Regions from separate parts of the Pseudomonas sp. IAC-BECa141 genome, predicted to be linked through region 1. Evidence: predicted binding sites of a transcription regulator. Region 1 holds the regulator's gene; the other holds the start of a gene.
What was found. Region 1 encodes sigma-54, which starts transcription at its own class of promoters, with help from an activator protein. Its sites were predicted from a motif close to ANTGGCATNNANNTTGCTNT; they were not measured.
Positions count from the first base shown of each region.

Region 2: I5961_RS07625 (flagellar basal body rod protein FlgF) is a predicted target of sigma-54. The motif match lies at 7,333-7,352, and genes of this name have one in related genera.

Region 1 covers NZ_CP065410.1:1,002,453-1,013,184, forward strand. The annotation lists gene I5961_RS04365 (class II fumarate hydratase) at 1-15, shown strand, start outside; gene I5961_RS04370 (hypothetical protein) at 43-483, shown strand; gene I5961_RS04375 (superoxide dismutase) at 485-1,096, shown strand; gene I5961_RS04380 (ZIP family metal transporter) at 1,127-2,020, shown strand; gene I5961_RS04385 (HPr family phosphocarrier protein) at 2,060-2,335, opposite strand; gene rapZ (RNase adapter RapZ) at 2,351-3,208, opposite strand; gene ptsN (PTS IIA-like nitrogen regulatory protein PtsN) at 3,211-3,675, opposite strand; gene hpf (ribosome hibernation-promoting factor, HPF/YfiA family) at 3,687-3,995, opposite strand; gene I5961_RS04405 (RNA polymerase factor sigma-54) at 4,069-5,562, opposite strand; gene lptB (LPS export ABC transporter ATP-binding protein) at 5,749-6,474, opposite strand; gene lptA (lipopolysaccharide transport periplasmic protein LptA) at 6,474-7,019, opposite strand; gene lptC (LPS export ABC transporter periplasmic protein LptC) at 7,006-7,578, opposite strand; gene I5961_RS04425 (KdsC family phosphatase) at 7,587-8,111, opposite strand; gene I5961_RS04430 (KpsF/GutQ family sugar-phosphate isomerase) at 8,112-9,086, opposite strand; gene I5961_RS04435 (ATP-binding cassette domain-containing protein) at 9,363-10,175, shown strand; gene mlaE (lipid asymmetry maintenance ABC transporter permease subunit MlaE) at 10,175-10,732, shown strand, end outside.
Region 2 covers NZ_CP065410.1:1,679,703-1,690,434, forward strand. The annotation lists gene I5961_RS07585 (amino acid permease) at 1-243, shown strand, start outside; gene arfB (alternative ribosome rescue aminoacyl-tRNA hydrolase ArfB) at 334-747, shown strand; gene I5961_RS07595 (MFS transporter) at 744-1,931, opposite strand; gene I5961_RS07600 (hypothetical protein) at 2,027-2,209, opposite strand; gene I5961_RS28600 (hypothetical protein) at 2,284-2,415, opposite strand; gene I5961_RS07605 (amino acid aminotransferase) at 2,751-3,944, opposite strand; gene I5961_RS07610 (4a-hydroxytetrahydrobiopterin dehydratase) at 3,944-4,300, opposite strand; gene phhA (phenylalanine 4-monooxygenase) at 4,411-5,202, opposite strand; gene I5961_RS07620 (sigma-54-dependent transcriptional regulator) at 5,528-7,087, shown strand; gene I5961_RS07625 (flagellar basal body rod protein FlgF) at 7,407-8,147, shown strand; gene flgG (flagellar basal-body rod protein FlgG) at 8,193-8,978, shown strand; gene flgH (flagellar basal body L-ring protein FlgH) at 9,032-9,727, shown strand; gene I5961_RS07640 (flagellar basal body P-ring protein FlgI) at 9,755-10,732, shown strand, end outside.

The DNA.
Region 1 (10,732 bases):
GCCGGCGGCGTGTAAGCACCGCAACCGCTTTGGAGGTTCACCATGGAGCACTGGAAACGCACGATCGAACGGGCCAATCGCTGTTTCATGCTGGGCGATCTGATCGACGCCCGCGAGGCTTATCTGCAAGCCTTGGCCCTGGCTCAAGTGTTGTTCGAACGCTGGGCCGATGCCGACGAAGCAGTGGCGGCCTGCGTCATTTCCCATCACAACCTGGCGGATCTGCATCTGCGCCTGAATCAGCCGGAGGAGAGCGCCGAGTACCTCTGCGCTATCCACCAGCGCCTGTTGCAGACCATGCAGGACGAGCGACTGCGCCCGGCGCTGCGTGAAGCGGCATTGCGCCAGAGCAGCAAGACCTACGTAGAGCTGCTCAATTTCATCAGCGAACACGGCGAATACCCGCGCACCCAGCGTTTGCTGCACCCGGATACAGGCAATGCGCGCCGCGCGCCTGCCCCACATCACCATGGAGTCCATTGAAATGGCTTTTACCCTGCCAGCCTTGCCTTACGCCTACGACGCTCTGGAACCGCACATCGATGCGCAAACCATGGAGATCCACTACACCAGACATCACCAGACCTATATCAACAATCTGAACGCTGCAGTCGAGGGCACCGAATTCGCGGAATGGCCGGTGGAAAAACTGGTCGCCAGCGTCCAGCAACTACCGGAAAAACTTCGTGCGGCGGTGATCAACCAAGGCGGCGGTCACGCCAACCACTCGCTGTTCTGGGAAGTAATGGTGCCCAACGGTGGTGGTAAACCGGATGGTGCGCTGGCCAGGGCGATCGATGAACAATTGGGCGGCCTCGACAGCTTCAAGGACGCTTTCACCAAAGCCGCGCTGACCCGTTTCGGCAGTGGCTGGGCCTGGCTCAGTGTGACGCCGGACAAGAAACTGGTGGTGGAAAGCAGCGGTAACCAGGACAGCCCGCTGATGAGCGGCAATACGCCGATTCTCGGGCTCGATGTGTGGGAGCACGCGTACTACCTGCGTTATCAAAACCGTCGGCCGGAATACATCAGCGCGTTCTACAACGTCATCAATTGGCCGGAAGTCGCTGCGCGCTATCAGGCCGCGCTGGTTTAAGTCTTCTATAAAAACAATCCAAGGCTGACTATGGGCACTGAAACACTGGCGATCGGAAGTGGGCGTATGTTTCGTTACGCAATTGGATCGCTGTTGCTGTTGGCGGGTATGACCTTGCTGGTCGCCCACGGACTGGAATGGCTGAATCTGGAGCCCAGGCTATCGCGTGCGTTGCAGGGCGGGGCGATTTGCGCCCTCGGCACCGCACTTGGAGCCGTTCCAGTGTTGGTGATCCGCAACATGCCCCAGGCACTGGGCGATACGCTGCTGGGTTTTGGCGCCGGTGTGATGCTGGCGGCGACCGCGTTTTCGCTGATCGTGCCGGGAATCGCCGCCGCCGAAAGTCTGGGACTGAGTTCGTGGGGCGCCAGCGGCCTGATCTGCTTCGGCATCATGCTCGGAGCGTTCGGTCTGTATCTGGTTGATCGCCGGGTGTCGGGCGCTTCGCCGGAAATGCTCATCGGCACTGTCGAGCATCCGGTGATTCCGCCGCGGATCTGGTTGTTTGTGTTCGCCATCATCGCCCACAACATCCCGGAAGGGATGGCCGTCGGCGTCTCGGCTGGCGGTGGAATGCCGGACGCAGACAGTCTGGCGATGGGCATTGCCTTGCAGGATGTGCCGGAAGGGCTGGTGATTGCACTGGTGTTGGCTGGCGCCGGGATGTCGCGGGTGAAGGCGTTTCTGATTGGCGCAGCGTCAGGACTGGTCGAGCCGGTGTTCGCGCTTCTGTGTGCGTGGCTGGTCAGTCTGGCCGAGTTGTTGCTGCCCTTGGGGTTGGCGTTGGCGGCGGGAGCCATGCTGCTGGTGGTGACTCACGAGGTTATCCCGGAGTCGCGACGCAATGGCCATGAGAAGCTGGCAAGTCTGGGATTGCTGATCGGCTTCTGTCTGATGATGGTGATGGACACGGCGTTGGGATGAGTCGGGAGGAGGGAGCGAACTCCCTCGCCTCAAGCGTTCTCAACCACCTTCGTCGAAGTAGTTGTTAATCAGCGTTACCAACTCGTCCATGGCTTCCTGTTCCTGATGACCTTCGGTGCTCAGGTAGATTTTGGTGCCCTTGCCTGCAGCGAGCATCATCATCGCCATGATGCTTTTGCCGTCAACCGTGGTTTCCGGGGTGCGGCCCACTCTGATCGTGCAATCGGGAAACTTACCCGCCACCCCGACGAATTTTGCCGATGCGCGGGCATGCAGGCCCAGCTTGTTGATAATTTCTATTTCCCGAGCAGGCATCGCGGTGTGAATCCTTTAGCTGAGGTCGCGGTGGCGAACCTGGACGTTCTTCAGGGTCTTCTGCAGCGCCTGGCCAAGACGTTCGGTCAGGTAAACGGAGCGGTGATGCCCGCCGGTGCAGCCGATGGCAATGGTGACATAAGCGCGGTTGCTCGCCGCAAAGCGCGGCAACCATTTGTACAGATACGAGTAAATGTCCTGGTACATCTCCTCGACCTCCGGCTGCGCCGCCAGATACTCGGCGACCGGCTGATCGAGACCGGATTGCGCGCGCAGCTCCGGTTTCCAGTACGGATTCGGCAGGCAGCGTACATCGAACACCAGATCCGCATCCACCGGCATGCCGCGTTTGAAACCGAACGACTCCACCAGAAACGCAGTGCCCGGCTCAGGCTGGTTCAGCAGGCGCAGCTTGATGGTGTCGCGCAGTTGATAGAGATTGAGGTTAGTGGTGTTGACCTTTAGATCGGCCAGATCGGCGATCGGGCCCAGCAGGGCGGTTTCGTCGTTGATGGCTTCGGCCAGCGAGCGGTTGGCATTGCTGAGCGGGTGACGACGACGGGTCTCCGAAAAACGTTTGAGCAATGTTTCGTCATCGGCATCCAGGTACAGGACATCGCACTGGATGTGCCGGCTGCGAACTTCCTCGAGCAGCTCTGGAAAACGTGACAGATGGCTCGGCAGGTTGCGGGCGTCGATCGAGACAGCCACCAGCGGCTGGAGCATTTCGGTATGCACCAGCGCGCGCTCGGCGAGATCCGGAAGCAAGCCGGCAGGCAGGTTGTCAATGCAGTAGTAGCCATTGTCCTCAAGGACATCCAGGGCAGTACTCTTACCCGAGCCGGAACGGCCACTGACAATGATCAAGCGCATGATTACGGCCTGTTCTGTTCTTCCAGTACAACCTGGTACAAGGCTTCGTTGCTTGGTGCGCTACGCAGTCTGTCGCGTACATCCTTGCGGTCGAGCATGCTGGCGATCTGGCGTAAAAGCTCCAGGTGAGCATCGGTGGCGGCTTCCGGCACCAGCAGGACGAACAGAAGGTCCACAGGCGCGCCGTCGATAGCGTCAAAATCGATAGGGGCGTCAAGGTGCATCAGCGCACTGATCGGCGCTTCGCAGCCCTTGAGGCGGCAGTGGGGAATGGCGATGCCGTTGCCAAAACCGGTGGAACCCAGTTTTTCACGGGCAATCAATGCCTCGAAGACATCTTGCATCTCCAGATCCGGGACTTCCCGGGCGATCAGGTTGGCAATTTGTTCGAGGGCTTTCTTTTTACTGCCGCCCGGCACGTTCACCAGGGAACGGCCGGGGGTCAGGATACTTTCAAGTCGGATCATGGGGGTGGGGGTTATCGACCGGTAGCGCCCTGAAGCAGGCTCTGGGTCTTTTCCTTATGCTTTTTGAGTTGTTTATCAAGCTTGTCGGTCAGCGCGTCGATCGCAGCGTACATGTCAGTATGTTCCGCGTTAGCGACGACTTCATTGCCGGGAATATGCATCGTGGCTTCGATTTTCTGCTTCAGCTTTTCGACGCACATCGTGACTTGCACGTTGGTGATCTTGTCGAAATGTCCCTCAAGCCTCTTGAGCTTTTGCTCAACGTACTCACGGAGAGGTTGGGTAACTTCCAGTTGGTGTCCACTGATGTTGACTTGCATACAGCTTCTCCTTCGTTGCCAGTGCATAAAGCGGCAGGCCGAAGAGCCTGCCACTGGAACGCTGTAACGTGGCTTACATCAACCGCTTGCGTTCGCTCGAAGGCGCGATCCCGAGGGATTCGCGGTACTTGGCGACGGTGCGGCGAGCCACCTGAATGCCTTGTGCCTCCAGTAAACCAGCGATCTTGCTGTCACTCAACGGCTTTTTCTGATTTTCCGCGGCAACCAGTTTCTTGATGATCGCGCGGATCGCCGTGGACGAGCATTCACCGCCTTCGGAGGTGCTTACATGGCTGGAGAAAAAGTATTTCAGCTCATATATGCCCCGCGGGGTATGCATGAATTTTTGCGTGGTCACTCGGGAAATTGTCGACTCGTGCATGCCCACTGCTTCAGCGATGTCATGCAGGACCAGCGGCTTCATGGCTTCGTCGCCGTACTCCAGGAAGCCGCGCTGATGCTCGACGATCTGGGTGGCAACTTTCATCAGGGTTTCGTTGCGGCTCTGCAGGCTCTTGATGAACCAGCGGGCTTCCTGCAACTGATTGCGCATGAAGGTGTTGTCGGCACTGGTGTCGGCACGACGTACGAAACCGGCGTACTGGGCGTTGACCCGCAGACGCGGCACTGATTCCTGGTTCAGCTCCACCAGCCAGCGTTCGTTGTCCTTGCGTACGATGACGTCAGGCACCACGTATTCGGCTTCGGTCGACTCGATCTGCGAGCCGGGGCGCGGGTTGAGGCTCTGCACCAGTTCGATGACCTGGCGCAGTTCGTCTTCCTTGAGCTTCATGCGGCGCATCAGTTGGCTGTAGTCGCGGCTGCCGAGCAGGTCGATGTAATCGGTAACCAGGCGCTTGGCTTCGGCCAGCCAAGGGGTCTTGGCCGACAGCTGGCGCAATTGCAATAGCAGGCATTCGCCCAGGTTGCGCGCGCCGATGCCGGCCGGTTCGAACTGCTGGATGCGGTGCAGGACGGCTTCGATCTCGTCCAGCTCGATATCGAGTTCCGGATCAAAGGCGTCGAGGATTTCTTCGAGGGTTTCGTCGAGGTAGCCCTGATTGTTGATGCAATCGATCAGGGTGACCGCGATCAGGCGATCGGTGTCGGACATCGGTGCCAGATTCAATTGCCACAGCAGGTGGCTTTGCAGGCTCTCGCCGGCGGAAGTGCGGGTGGTGAAGTCCCACTCGTCATCATCGCTGCTCGGCAGGCTGCTGGCACTGGTCTGATAGACGTCTTCCCAGGCGGTGTCGACGGGTAGATCGTTGGGGATTCGCTCGTTCCATTCGCCGTCTTCGAGGTTATCGACTGTCGGCGCGGTCTCCTGATAGGAGGGTTCCTGGATCTCGGTGTTGGGCTTCTGCTCGGCGTTGTCGGCCATGGGATCGGAGTTGTCGAAGTCGTCGCCGTCTTCCTGGCGTTCGAGCATCGGATTGGATTCCAGAGCCTCCTGGATTTCCTGCTGCAGATCCAGGGTCGACAATTGGAGCAGGCGGATGGCCTGTTGCAGCTGCGGTGTCATCGTCAGCTGCTGGCCCATTCTCAAGACTAGCGATGGTTTCATGGCAGGGGCTTAACACCTTATTCGCCGGCGCTATGCGCCATCCACTACAGGGCGCCGGGGCGCCAAACTTAAGCAAATTATATGCCTGAAACTGTCGTGTTTGCCTAGAGCGCTGTAACAATAAAAGCGTATAAAAAAGCGCTTCAACGTTACAGCACCCGAACGGCTGATCGAATGCCGTCTTGCTTACAGGCGGAACTCGTGACCCAGGTAGACTTCCTTCACCAGATCGTTGGCGAGGATGGTCGCGGAGTCGCCTTCAGCGATCAACTGGCCGTCGTTTACGATGTAGGCGGTTTCGCAGATATCCAGCGTCTCGCGGACGTTGTGGTCGGTGATCAGCACACCGATGCCCTTGGCCTTGAGGTGGTGGATGATCTGCTTGATGTCGCCGACCGAGATAGGGTCGACACCCGCGAACGGTTCGTCGAGCAGGATGAACTTCGGTGCCGTGGCCAGTGCGCGGGCGATTTCCACCCGGCGGCGCTCACCACCGGACAGGCTCATGCCAAGGTTGTCGCGGATGTGGCTGATGTGGAATTCCTGCAGCAGGCTTTCCAGCTCCTTGCGACGACCGGCCTTGTCGAGTTCCTGGCGGGTCTCGAGGATGGCCATGATGTTGTCGGCGACCGACAGTTTGCGGAAGATCGACGCTTCCTGCGGCAGATAGCCGATACCAGCCTTGGCGCGACCGTGCATCGGCTGGTGGCTGACGTCCAGATCGTCGATCAGTACGCGACCCTGATCGGCCTGGACCAGGCCGACGATCATGTAGAAACAGGTGGTCTTGCCGGCGCCGTTCGGGCCGAGCAGGCCGACGATCTGACCGCTGTCGATCGACAGGCTGACGTCGCGCACGACCTGGCGGCTTTTATAGGCCTTGGCCAGGTGCTGAGCTTTCAGAGTTGCCATTACTGGGTTTTCTCGTCGGTTTTCTTCTTCGGCTGAATCACCATGTCGATGCGCGGACGCGCTTCGGTGACCTTGCTGCCAGTGGCTCGACCGGCGCTGGCCAGTTTTTTCACCGTGTCATAGACGATTTTCTCGCCTTGAGTGGTGTTGTTGTCCTTGTCGACGACTTTGGCCTTGTCGATCAGTACAACGCGGTTCTGCTGTGCGTGGTACTGAATGGTCACGCCCCAGCCCTGAACGGGTTTGGTGTCGCCGGCAGTCTGCAACTGTTCGAAGTAGGCGAGGTTGCCCACCGAAGTCACGACGTCGATGTCGCCGTTGGGCGCACGGGTCATGGTCACGGTGTTGCCTTTGACGACCATCGAACCCTGGGTGATGATCACGTCGCCTTTATAGGTGGCAACGCCGTTCTTGTCGTCCAGCTGGGCATCGTCGGCCTGAATGCGGATTGGCTGCTCTTGATCGTTCGGCAGAGCCCAGGCGCTCACGCTTCCCAGTGCTGCGCCCAGACTGAGCAAAATAGGGAGGGTTTTAACGAGCCTCATACTGTCCTCTTACGTTCGATAGCAGGTGTATCCTGCTTTCCTTCAAATACGCTTTCATTCCTACGCCAGTCGATACACCGCCAGCGCCGTCGATTCTAACGGGTTGCTGGGTCTGCGCATATTGCTGCTGCGGGAACACCGTCATGCGAGTGGAGGTGATCAGGGTATCGCGGTTCTTTTCGTCGGTGCGCTTGACACGTACCGAGTCGATCAGTTCGACCTCGGTGCCACCGGAGTTCACTTCGCCGCGTTCACTGGTCACGTGCCATGGAAAATCGGTGCCACGGAACATGTTCAGATCGGGCTTGGTGACCAGTGTAATGTCGGTCGCCTTGACGTGCTCAGCCTTGTCGGACGTCATTTCGTACTGCACTTTGCCGTCTTCGAGGTACTGGATCGTGTGTGTATTGGTCGCATACCAGTCGATCGGGCTTTCCTCTGCCGAAACCGGCGGTTTGTCGAGGAAGCGCTCCGGGCTGATGTTCCAGTAGCCGACCGCACCGAAAATCGCTGCGATGCAACCGAACAGCAGGATGTTGCGAAACTTTTTGCTAAACATGGTTGGACTCACAGGTACGCGTTGTTGGCGGCGTCGAGGCTGCCTTGGGCGCGCAGGATCAGTTCGCAGAATTCGCGGGCGGCACCTTCGCCGCCCCGGGCCTGGGTCACGCCATGGGCGTGCTCGCGCACGAATGCAGCGGCGTTGGCTACGGCCATGCCCAGCCCCACGCGGCGGATCACCGGCAGATCCGGCAGGTCGTCACCGAGATAGGCCACTTGTTCATAGCTTAGGCCCAGTTGCTCCAGAAGACCGTCGAGAACGACCAGTTTGTCTTCGCGGCCCTGAAACAGGTGCGCAATGCCGAGGTTTTTTGCCCGGCGCTCGACCACCGGAGTCTTGCGACCGCTGATGATGGCGGTCTGGACGCCGGCGTTCATCAGCATCTTGATGCCCTGGCCATCGAGCGTATTGAAAGTCTTGAACTCGCTGCCGTCTTCAAGGAAGTACAGGCGACCGTCGGTGAGGACGCCGTCGACGTCGAAAACCGCCAGTTTGATGGCTTTGCCGCGTTGCAGCAGATCGTTGCTCATTTACATCACTCCTGCGCGCAGCAGATCGGAGAGGTTGAAGGCGCCGATCGGGCGATCCTCTTCATCCACGACAACCAGTGCGTTGATTCGGTGGTCTTCCATGATTTTCAGGGCCTCGGCGGCGAGCATCTCGGCGCGGGCGGTCTTGCCGTGCACGGTCATCACCTGGTCGATGGTGGCGCTGTGGATATCGATGCTGCGATCCAGGGTGCGACGCAGGTCGCCGTCAGTGAAGATCCCGGCCAGTTTGCCGTCCGCTTCAAGAATGACGGTCATGCCCAGCCCCTTGCGGGTCATTTCCATCAATGCATCCTTGAGCAGGGTGCCGCGCTGTACCTGCGGCAGTTCCTGACCAGCGTGCATGACATTTTCCACTTTAAGCAGCAGGCGTCGTCCCAGCGCGCCGCCCGGGTGGGAAAAGGCGAAGTCTTCGGCAGTGAAGCCGCGCGCTTCCAGCAGCGCCACGGCCAGGGCGTCGCCCATGACCAGTGCGGCGGTGGTCGAGGAGGTCGGCGCCAGGTTCAGCGGGCAGGCTTCGTGCTCGACGTGCACGTTGAGATTGACCTCGGCAGCCTTGGCCAGCGGCGATTGCGGATTGCCGGTGACGCTGATCAGCTGGATGCCCAGGCGTTTGATCAGTGGCAGCAGGGTAACGATTTCGTTGGTGGAGCCGGAGTTCGACAGGGCCAGAATCACGTCGTCACGGGTGATCATGCCCATGTCGCCGTGACTGGCCTCGGCCGGGTGCACGAAAAACGCCGGGGTGCCGGTGCTGGCCAGGGTCGCGGCAATCTTGTTGCCGATGTGTCCGGACTTGCCCATGCCGACCACGACAACACGGCCCTTGCTGGCCAGAATCATCTCGCAAGCGCGTACGAAATCGGCGTCGATATGGGGCAACAAGCCTTGTACGGCTTCCACTTCGAGGCGGACGGTGCGTTGTGCCGATTGAATCAGGTCGCTGGTTTGGCTCATGTCAGAAATCGTATAGCCCGATGAAAAGGCGGCGATTATAGCGGTTATGTTGAAAAGCCTCACGCAAGTTCGTCGTGCTTTGTCATTCCTTGTTGCCAAAACTCTGTAAATAAGGCTTCAAGCCCTTCAAGTCGCAGAAGGCAGGCCGGTGCAGGCCTTGGGCGCTTGCCCTTTGCAGTGATATAGTTCGCCGCCAGTTCGGCCTGCCCGGGATGTAGGGGCTTTCCTCCAGAAAGCCAGGTGTCCGAGTGAGAGGCTGCATCGCAAGGAGTTTAGATGAGTGCCGATAACGCCTACGCGGTCGAGCTGAAGGGAGTCTCCTTCAAGCGCGGTGCGCGGAGCATTTTCAATAACGTCGATATCCGCATCCCGCGCGGCAAGGTCACCGGCATCATGGGACCTTCCGGGTGTGGCAAGACCACACTGTTGCGCCTGATGGGCGCCCAGTTGCGGCCATCCAAAGGCGAGGTCTGGGTCAACGGCCAGAACCTGCCGAAGCTGTCGCGCAGCGATCTGTTCGATGCGCGCAAACACATGGGCGTGCTGTTTCAGAGCGGTGCGCTGTTCACCGATCTTGATGTGTTCGAGAACGTCGCCTTTCCGCTGCGGGTTCATACCGATCTGCCGGACGAGATGATTCGCGACATCGTGCTGCTCAAGTTGCAGGCCGTGGGCCTGCGCGGTGCGATCGAGCTGATGCCTGATGAGCTGTCTGGCGGCATGAAACGTCGTGTCGCCCTGGCCCGGGCCATTGCCCTCGATCCGCAGATCCTGATGTACGACGAACCGTTCGTCGGCCAGGACCCGATCGCCATGGGTGTTCTGGTTCGCCTGATCCGGCTGCTCAATGATGCCCTGGGAATCACCAGTATCGTGGTGTCGCACGATCTCGCCGAAACCGCGAGCATTGCCGACTACATCTATGTGGTCGGTGATGGCCAGGTATTGGGGCAGGGCACGCCGGATGAACTGATGAGCTCGGACGATCCGCGTATCCGCCAGTTCATGACCGGTGAACCCGACGGCCCGGTGCCGTATCACTTTCCAGCGCCGGATTACCGCGCAGATCTTCTGGGGAAGCGCCGCTGATGCGCAGAATTACTTTAATGGAGCGTGTGCGTCGTTTCGGCCTCGCCGGCATCGACAGCGTCGCAGTGTTCGGGCGTTCGACCCTGTTCCTGTTTCATGCCTTGCTCGGGCGGGGCGGCATCGGCGGCGGTTTTGGTCTGCTGGTCAAGCAGTTGCATTCCGTCGGCGTGATGTCGCTGGTGATCATCGTGGTGTCCGGGATCTTCATCGGCATGGTGCTGGCGCTGCAGGGCTTCAACATCCTGTCGAGCTATGGCTCGGAGCAGGCTGTCGGGCAGATGGTGGCGCTGACCCTGCTGCGTGAGTTGGGGCCGGTGGTGACCGCCCTGTTGTTCGCCGGTCGTGCCGGTTCGGCGCTGACGGCGGAAATCGGCAACATGAAGTCCACCGAGCAGCTGTCCAGCCTGGAAATGATCGGGGTCGACCCGCTCAAGTACATCATCGCCCCGCGTCTGTGGGCCGGCTTCATTTCCCTGCCGGTGCTGGCGATGATTTTCAGCGTGGTCGGTATCTGGGGCGGTTCGTGGGTCGCCGTCGACTGGCTGGGCGTCTACGAA
Region 2 (10,732 bases), 680 kb from region 1:
TTCCGCCAGCACATGAACAAGACCAACCAGAAGCCGCTGTTCAAGGCGCTGTGGTACCCGTATGGCAACTACATCTGCCTGGCGTTCGTTCTGTTCATCCTCGGCGTGATGCTGCTGATCCCGGGCATTCAGGTCTCGGTGTACGCGATTCCGGTGTGGGTGGTGTTCATGTGGGTCTGCTACGTGATCAAGAACAAGCGCGGTGCACAACAGGTGCTGCACGCCGCGAACGCTGCCAAGTAAGCGTCGTTGCAAAAACAACAGACCCGGCCAAGTGCCGGGTTTTTTGTGCTTTCGCGGTATCCTGCGGGTTCTGAATACGGACGCTTTTCCATGCTGGTGATTTCCAACAACGTGCATCTGCCGGATGCCGAGATCGAACTGACGTACATCCGTGCCCAAGGGTCGGGCGGGCAGAACGTCAACAAGGTCTCCAGCGCCGTGCATCTGCGCTTCGACATTCGCGCCTCGTCCTTGCCCGAGTTCTACAAGGAACGGCTGCTGGCGCTGCGCGACAGTCGCATTACCAGTGACGGGGTGCTGATCATCAAGGCCCAGCAGTACCGCACGCAGGAACAGAATCGCGCCGATGCGCTGGAGCGTCTGACCGAGCTGATTCTCAGCGCCACCAAGGTCGAGAAGAAGCGCCGGCCGACCAAGCCGACGCTGGGCTCAAAGAAACGTCGGCTGGAGTCAAAGACCAAGCGCGGCAGTATCAAGGCCGGGCGCGGCAAGGTGGATTTCTAGTCTTCGCGGTATTTCGCCGTGTGGCGGTAGAGATAGACGCTCAGCGCCAGACCGCTCAGCGCTGCGAGGGCGGCGAACAGGAAGATCGAGGCAAAACCGAAGCCCGCCGCAATCGCTCCCGCCAGTGGTCCGGTGATACCCAGCGACAAGTCGATGAACAACGAATAGGCCCCGACCGCTGCGCCTCGGCTGGAGGCCGGCACCAGGTTCACCGCTTCCACGCCCAGCGCCGGGAACACCAGTGAGAAACCGAAACCGCTCAATGCCGCACCGGCCAATGCCCAATGCGCGTCCGGCGCCAGCCACAGCAACAACAGGCCCAGGGTTTCCACCGACAGGCAGGCAATCGCCACGCGAAAGCCGCCGAGGCGGTTGATCAGGTTGCCGAACAGCAGTCGCGCACCGATGAAGCTGGCGCCGAACAGGCTCAGGCACAGCACGGCGTTGTCCCAGTGCTGCGTGGCGTAATACAGGGTGATGAAGGTGGCAATGGTGCCGAAGCCGATCGAGCCCAGCGCCAGTCCGCAGCCGTGGGGGAATACCCGCCCAAGCACATGCATGAATGGCAGGCGCTCGCCGGCCACGATCGGCGCGGCGGTTTTCGGCCAGGCCAGCAACAGCCCCAGCGTGGCCAGCAGCAGAATGCTCACGCCCATGCTCCACAGACCAAAATGGCTGACCAGCCATACCCCCAGCGGCGCACCGACCGCCAGTGCGCCGTAACTGGCAATGCCGTTCCACGAGATGACCTTGGCGGTGTTGGCTGCACCAACGCGGCCGATGCCCCAACCGATCGAGCCTGAGCCAACAAGACTTTCCGCACTGCCCAGCACCAGACGGCCGGCAAACAGGCTGATCAGGCTCAGCAACGGCAGGTTGGGCGTCCATGCCGAAATCAGCATGAACACACCGCTCAAGCCACAACCGGCCAGACCAATCATCACCGCCCGTTTGCTGCCCTGGTTGTCGATGATCTTGCCGGCATACGGACGGCTGAGCAGGGTGGCGAGGTATTGCACGCTGATCACCAGCCCGGCGATGACCGCGCCGAAGCCCAGGTCACTGTGGACATAACCTGGCAGCACCGCCAGCGGAATGCCGATGTTCAGGTAGCCGATTAAGGTGAACAGGACGATGGAAACGACTTGCAACGTGACTGCCAGCGGGCGCTGGGGTTCTGGCATAGAGGACGACATGAATTACGATCCACGGGAAGAGCAGAATAGATAGGCTGCTCATGATACCGATGCGGACGCGTCTGGGGCGGGGAAAAGTAAAACTATTTGGCCGGGGCGACCAATTGCGTGGTGACCAGTGCGGCCAGTGCGTTTTCTTCGCTGCCGAAACGGGCGAGCAGTGCAGCCTGTTTCTCGGGCGAGAGACGGCTCCAGATCTCGATCATCTTCTCGGTGGCGCCGATTAGGATTTCAGCCTGTTGTTCGTTAAAGGTTTCGTCGGTCATGGCAGGCTCAGGTTTCAGGCAGTGTGGAAAGCGCATGTTAGCGCTTTCCACACGGTCTGTACGGCGGGTGTTGCTTACTCTTCGCTGTCGGCCGGACGGCTCTCGGCGGCTTCTTTCGGCTCGGGCTGTTGGGCACCGGCTTGTTGCATGGTCGTCTGCTCAGGTACGTGCAGGCTTGGGAAGGGGAGATTCGGAATCTCGTGCATGGTTGCGCTCCTCGCTAAGTCTGTTGATAGATCTGGTAGATCCGCGCTTTCAGAAAGCCTGCGCAGGATACAGCAGGAAAAGTGACAAACAGATTTTTAAATCCATCTGTTTCGACGGGCGGGATTGTCTAGACAAGTGCGACAGGGTGACGCAGGGCAAGTGTGGGGGCGAACCTGCTCGCGATGAGTGCGCCAGATCGTTCCCACGCTCCGCGTGGGAATGCAGCCGGGACACTCCGCGTCCCTGCCGAAGCGGACGCGGAGCGTCCATTGAGGCATTCCCACGCTGAGCGTGGGAACGATCAACGTGGGAGTGAGCAGGATCAGCGGGCGGGTTATTTGCAGACGTTGGCGATCGCTTCGGCCAGCAGGTCAAGACGCGTTGCATCAATCCCGGCGACGTTGGCCCGGCCCGAGCTGACCATGTACACGCTGTGATGCTCGCGCAGGTTTTTCACCTGTTCCGGCGACAGGCCGGTGTAGGAGAACATCCCGCGCTGCACGCCAATGTGCGCAAAGCGCTCGCGCAGACCGTGCGGCTCGAGCGCTTCCACCAGGCCGCTGCGCAACTGGGCGATGCGCAAACGCATGGCTTCCACTTCGTCGGCCCAGCGGCGTTTCAGCTCCGGGTCGGCGAGGATCGTGGCGACGACAGCTGCGCCGTGATCCGGTGGCGTCGACCACAGGTTGCGGGCAATGTGCGCCAGCTGGCTGCGGATGTCGATCAGCTTGTCAGTGGTTTTCGCACTGACGATCAACGCACCGGTGCGGTCGCGGTATAGGCCGAAGTTCTTCGAGCAGGAACTGGTGATCAGCAGCTCGGGCAGCTCGGCCGCAAACAGTCGGGTCGACCACGCATCCTGCTCCAGACCGTCGCCAAAGCCCTGGTAGGCAAAGTCGATCAGCGGCAGCAAATCGCGGCGACGCACCACCTCCAGCACCCGCTGCCAGTCGTCGTGATTCAGATCGAAGCCGGTCGGGTTGTGACAGCACGCGTGCAGCAGCACCACATCGCCCTTCGGCACTTCGTTGAGCACGGCGAGCATTGCCTCGACGTCGAGGCGGTTGTCGCTGCCGACGTACGGGTAATGGCTGATCTTGACGCCGGCGGCCGCGAAAATCGTTTCGTGGATCGGCCAGGTCGGGTTACTCAGCCATACGCCCTTGCCCGGCAGGCATTGCGCGATGAAGTCCGCTGCCAGACGCAGGGCGCCCGTGCCGCCCGGGGTCTGGGTGGCGCCGGCACGTTGCTCGGCGATCAGTGCCGAATCGGCACCGAGCACCAGCTCGTTGATGACCTTGCCGAACAGTGGATTGCCGTGGCCACCGATGTAGGTCTTGGTGTCCTGGCTTTCGACCAGCCGCGCTTCGGCGATTTTCACCGCCTCGGGGATCGGCGTCAGGCCCTGGGCATCCTTGTAGACGCCCACGCCGAGGTCGAACTTGCGCGGGTTGGAATCCTGCGCGTAGGCCTCCATCAGACCGAGGATCGGGTCGCCGGGCACCCGGCCGATGGCGTCGAAGTGCATTACTTGCGTCCTTCTGCGGTCTTGGCCACTTCGTCAGTGCGTGCGGCCATGATGAAGTCGTTGCGGTGCAGGCCCTTGATCGAGTGACTCCACCAGGTCACGGTGACTTTGCCCCACTCGGTCAGCAGGCCCGGGTGATGACCTTCGGCCTCGGAGATCTCGCCGACGGCGTTGGTGAACGCCAGGGCGTGCTCGAAGTTCTTGAACAGGAAGACTTTTTCCAGCTGCATGATGCTGTCGCGTACTTCGATGTTCCAGTCAGGGATCTGCTTGATCAGGATCGGCAATTCTTCATCGCTGACTTGTGGGGCATCGGCACGGCAGGCTTCGCAGTGGGCTTGGTTCAAAGTGGACATGGTGGACTTCCTGAAATCTGAAGGTGTTTTTTTATGTTGGCGGTCAATGTCGCCACGCTAAACCAAAGTGGCGACGACTGACAGACTCACTTGTAAGCAAAAGTCGCGGGTCACGCGGCTTTTGGTTTTGGCGGAAACTTAGGTGCGTGCAGACCCAGCTGCATGCCTTGCTTGACCATGGCCATGATGTCTTCGTGGGCCAGGTCGAACAGGCGCTTGAGGTTCGGCAGGACAAAATACAGCGGCTGCAGGATGTCGATGCGGTATGGGGTGCGCATGGCTTCCAGCGGATCGAAAGCCTGATGCTCGGGCTCATCCGACAGCGAATAAACAGTTTCTTTTGGCGAGGACAGGATGCCTCCGCCGTAGATGCGTTTGCCTTGCGGGGTGTCCACAAGGCCGAACTCGATGGTCATCCAGTACAGGCGCGCCAGATAAACGCGTTCTTCCTTGGTCGCCTGAAGGCCGAGTTTGCCGTAGGTGTGGGTGAATTCGGCGAACCACGGGTTGGTCAGCAACGGGCAGTGGCCAAAGATCTCGTGGAAAATGTCCGGCTCTTGCAGGTAGTCCAGTTCTTCACGGGTGCGAATGAACGTGGCCACCGGAAACTGCTTGCTGGCGAGCAATTCGAAGAAGGTCTGGAAGGGGATCAGCGCGGGGACGCGGGCGACCTGCCAACCGGTGGTCTCGCCGAGCACCTTGTTGATCTCGCCCAGTTGCGGAATGCGGTCGTGGGGCAGACCGAGTTTTTCGATACCGTCCAGGTATTCCTGGCACGCACGTCCCTCGATCACTTTCATCTGGCGGGTGATCAGCGTGTTCCACACCGCGTGTTCTTCGGCGGGGTAGTCGATAAAACCTTGCGCATCGGGCTCGCGGGCCACGTATTGCGTCTGCTTCATACTGCTCTCCTGCGAGGGGAATTTCGTTCTTGTTATGTCCTGCGATGGACTGAGAAATACCCCGGAACGTTCGTTGTTGCAGCAGGTTGAAGATCGGGCGAGTAGGAAAAGTCTCTATAATTCGTAAAATTTTCGTTACGCTTCGGGCGATGCGTCGTGTTTGTGCCGACTGCCGGGTTTGAAAAGGTCGATGGCTGTCACATAATCTTGACGACTATTTGCGCGCCCGGGCAGAAAAAGAGACCAAGGTGCGCGGCAAAAACCTGTTGGAGCAAGCTCGCTCTCGCAGGGATTGTGTTCAATCCTTTCTTTGTCGGGCCTTTATATGCGTATCAAAGTCCACTGCCAGAACCGCATCGGCATCCTGCGCGACATCCTCAACTTGCTGGTGGAGTACGGGATCAACGTCGCCCGGGGCGAGGTCGGCGGTGAGCACGGCAACGCGATCTATCTGCATTGCCCGAACCTGATCAACATTCAGTTCCAGGCGCTACGACCCAAGTTCGAGGCCATCGCCGGTGTGTTCGGCGTCAAGCGGGTAGGGCTGATGCCCAGCGAACGGCGGCATATGGAGTTGAATGCGCTGCTCGGCGCGCTCGAGTTTCCGGTGCTGTCGATCGACATGGGCGGTTCCATCGTCGCGGCCAACCGGGCGGCGGCGCAGTTGCTCGGGGTGCGAGTGGACGAGGTGCCGGGAATTGCACTGTCGCGTTACGCCGAAGATTTCGACCTGCCGGAGCTGGTGCGCGCCAATAAATCGCGAATCAATGGCATGCGGGTCAAGGTCAAGGGCGACATCTTTCTGGCCGACATTGCGCCGCTGCAGTCGGAGCACGACGACAGCGAGGCCATGGCCGGTGCCGTGCTGACCTTGCACCGGGCGGATCGTGTCGGCGAGCGCATCTACAACGTGCGCAAGCAGGAGTTGCGTGGCTTCGACAGCATCTTCCAGAGCTCGAAAGTGATGGCGGCGGTGGTGCGCGAAGCACGACGCATGGCGCCGCTGGATGCGCCACTGCTGATTGAAGGTGAAACCGGCACCGGCAAGGAATTGCTGGCGCGGGCCTGTCACCTGGCGAGTCCGCGTGGTCAGTCGCCGTTGATGGCGCTCAACTGCGCGGGCCTGCCGGAGTCGATGGCCGAGACCGAGCTGTTCGGCTACGGCCCCGGTGCCTTTGAAGGGGCGCGGGCCGAAGGCAAGCTCGGGCTACTGGAACTGACGGCGGGCGGCACGCTGTTCCTCGATGGCGTTGGCGAAATGAGCCCGCGCTTGCAGGTGAAATTGCTGCGCTTCCTGCAGGACGGCTGCTTCCGTCGCGTGGGAAGTGATGAAGAGGTTTACCTGGATGTGCGGGTGATCTGTGCAACCCAGGTCGACTTGTCGGAGCTGTGCGCGCGGGGCGAGTTTCGCCAGGATCTGTATCACCGCTTGAACGTGCTGTCGCTGCACATTCCGCCACTGCGCGAATGTCTGGACGGTTTGACGCCGCTGGTGGAGCACTTTCTCGATCAGGCCAGCCGGCAGATCGGTTGCCCGCTGCCGAAACTGGCGCCGGCGGCGATGGAACGGCTCAGTCACTACCATTGGCCGGGCAACGTGCGGCAACTGGAGAACGTGCTGTTCCAGGCGGTTTCGCTGTGCGACGGCGGCACGGTCAAGGCTGAGCATATTCGCCTGCCGGATTATGGTGTGCGTCAGCCGCTTGGCGATTTCTCCCTCGAAGGCGGGCTGGACGAGATTGTCGGGCGCTTCGAGAAAGCGGTGCTGGAGCGACTGTATTCCGAACACCCGAGCAGCCGGCAACTGGGCAAGCGGCTTGGGGTTTCCCATACGACCATTGCCAACAAGTTGCGTGAATACGAAGTCGGCAAGGCGGAGTCATAGCCTGCAGATGTATGTCTGTTATGGCCTCTTCGCGAGCAAGCTCGCTCCTACAGTAAAGCTTCATTTGGCGGCAGACCTTGTGGGAGCGAGCTTGCTCGCGAAGGCGGCGCTATAGGCAGTGAAAAGGTAATGCCTTGCCACATGGCGGCATGACACCGCCGGTTTTTCGTCTTCGATACATTTCCCTCCTTCCCGCAAAATCCCTCAAGTCCTTTGTTTACCGGGCCCTTGGCCGCCAGAAAAAAGTTGGTCTGCAAATTGCTTATGGCTCAGCAGTACAGCGGTGGGCGGCAAACGTCCGGCATGCAGAGGAAAGAGTGTGGACAAGTACCTTTATGTGGCAATGACCGGCGCCAGCCAGAACGCACTGGCGCAAAAGGCTCATGCCAACAACCTGGCGAACATCTCCACCAATGGTTTTCAGCGCGACCTGGAGCAGGCGCGTTCGATGCCGGTGTTTGGTGACAGCTTTCCGGCGCGTGCGTTTGCCATGAGCGAACGGCCCGCCACCGACTTCACGCCGGGCTCGCTGGTGCAGACCGGACGCGACCTCGACGTCGCCGTGTCGGGCAACGGCTGGATCGCCGTGCAGAACCCTAATGGCGGGGAAAGCTACGTGCGCACCGGCAGCCTCAATATCGATGCCCTCGGCGTGTTGCGTGCCGGCAACGGCATGCCGGTCATGGGCAATGGCGGGCCGATCGCCGTGCCGCCGGAACAGCAGGTGGAAGTCGGTGAAGACGGCACCATCAGTATCCGTGCGATGGGCGAAGGTCCGCGCGTCATGGCCGAAGTCGACCGGATCAAGCTGGTCAACCCGGACATCAAGAACATGAACAAGGGCCTGGACGGTTCGATTTACACCAAGGACGGCCAGCCTGCGCCGGCCGATGCCAACGTCAAACTGGTGTCGGGTTTCCTGGAGTCGAGCAACGTCAATGCCGTGGAAGAAATGACGTCGGTGCTGGCCCTGGCCAAGCAGTTCGAACTGCACGTCAAGATGATGAACACCGCCAAAGACGATGACCAGGCCATGGCTCGGGTCTTGCAGATCAGCTAATTATCAGAACGTCGCGCCGTAAAACAGGCGCACGAGGAGAATCGAATGCTACCGGCTCTATGGGTTGCCAAAACCGGTCTGTCCGCCCAGGACACCAACCTGACCACCATTTCCAACAACCTGGCCAACGTGTCGACCACGGGTTTCAAACGTGACCGCGCCGAATTCCAGGACCTGCTGTACCAGATCAAGCGTCAGCCAGGCGCCCAGTCGACCCAGGACAGCGAACTGCCGTCGGGTCTGCAGGTGGGTACCGGTGTGCGCATCGTCGGCACCCAGAAAAACTTCACCGCTGGCAGCCTGCAGACCACCGAGCAGCCGCTGGACATGGCCATCGACGGTCGCGGTTTCTTCCAGATCCTGCAGCCGGACGGCACCACTTCCTATACCCGTGACGGTACTTTCCACCTCGACTCCAACGGTCAGATCGTCAACGCCAGTGGTTTCGCCCTGGAGCCGGCGATTGTCATCCCGAACAACGCCCAGACCTTCACTGTGGGCCGTGACGGCACTGTGTCGATCACCGTTGCCGGCAACGCCGCTTCGCAAGTGATCGGCAACCTGCAAACCGCCGACTTCATCAACCCGGCCGGTCTGCAAGCGGTGGGCAACAACCTGTTCCTGGAAACCGCCGCTTCCGGTGCACCGCAAGTCGGTACTCCGGGCCTGAACGGTTTCGGTACCACCCTGCAGAACACCCTGGAAACCTCCAACGTCAGCACTGTGGAAGAGATGGTCAACATGATCACCACTCAGCGTGCGTACGAGATGAACTCCAAGGTGATCTCCACCGCCGACCAGATGCTCTCGTTCGTAACGCAGAATCTGTAATCAAGTCTATGAGGCGGCCATGAGGTCGCCTGCAACACCGTGAGGTAAGGGTCATGAAGCGCTTTGTATCTGTTGTGGCATTGAGTGGGGTCGTCTCGCTCGCGGGCTGCGTCGCCCCGACGCCCAAGCCCAATGATCCTTACTACGCCCCGGTGTTGCCGCGCACACCGTTGCCGTCGGCCGCCAACAACGGCTCGATCTATCAGGCCGGTTTCGAGCAGAACCTGTACAGCGACCGCAAGGCGTTCCGGGTCGGTGACATCATCACCATCACCCTGAACGAGAAGACCCAGGCCAGCAAAAACGCCAACTCGCAGGTGGCCAAGAACAGCAAGACCGGCATCGGCCTGACGTCGCTGTTCGGCGGCAGTGGCACCACCAACAACCCGTTGGGCGGTAACGATCTGAGCCTGGACGTCGGCTACAGCGGCGACCGCGCAACCAAGGGCGACAGCAAGGCCGCACAGGGCAACACCCTGACCGGCTCGATCACCGTGACCGTCGCCGATGTCTTGCCCAACGGCATCATCGCCGTGCGTGGCGAGAAGTGGATGACCCTCAACACCGGCGACGAGCTGGTGCGGATCGCCGGCCTCGTGCGCGCCGATGACATCGCCACTGACAACACCGTGTCGTCGACCCGGGTTGCCGATGCGCGCATCACCTACTCGGGCACCGGTTCGTTCGCCGATGCGAGTCAGCCAGGCTGGTTCGACCGTTTCTTCCTCAGCCCGCTGTTCCCTTTCTAGGTGGCTACGTTGAATTTCAAGAGCCTCATGCTCGCTGCGGCGTTGATGTCCGCAGCCTTTGGTGCCCACGCCGAGCGGCTGAAAGATATCGCCAGCATTTCCGGCGTGCGTTCCAACCAGTTGATCGGCTATGGTCTGGTGGTCGGCCTCAACGGCACCGGCGACCAGACCACGCAGACCCCGTTCACCCTGCAGACCTTCAACAACATGCTCTCGCAGTTCGGTATCAAGGTGCCGCCGGGATCGGGCAACGTGCAGCTGAAAAACGTCGCGGCGGTGTCGGTCAGTGCCGATCTGCCGGCGTTCGCCAAACCGGGTCAACAGGTCGACATCACCGTGTCGTCTATCGGTAACTCCAAGAGCCTGCGCGGCGGCACTCTGTTGCTGACTCCGCTCAAGGGTATCGACGGCAACGTCTACGCCATCGCCCAGGGCAACCTGGTGGTCGGCGGTTTCGATGCCGAAGGTCGTGACGGTTCGAAGATCACCGTCAACGTTCCGTCGGCCGGTCGCATCCCTGGCGGTGCGTCGGTCGAGCGTTCGGTGCCGAGCGGGTTCAACCAGGGCAACAGCCTGACGCTGAACCTCAACCGTTCCGACTTCACCACCGCCAAGCGCATCGTCGACAAGATCAACGACATGCTCGGCCCTGGTGTCGCCCAGGCCATCGACGGTGGTTCCATTCGTGTGACCGCGCCGCTCGATCCGAGCCAGCGTGTCGACTACCTGTCGATCCTGGAAAACCTCGAAGTCGATCCGGGTCAGGCGGTGGCGAAAGTCATCATCAACTCGCGTACCGGCACCATCGTCATCGGCCAGAACGTGAAGGTATCGCCGGCCGCCGTGACCCACGGCAGCCTGACCGTGACCATCACCGAAGACCCGATCGTCAGCCAGCCGGGTCCGCTGTCCAACGGCCAGACCGCCGTGGTGCCGCGCTCGCGGGTGAATGCCGAACAGGAAGCCAAGCCGATGTTCAAGTTCGGCCCGGGCACCACCCTCGAC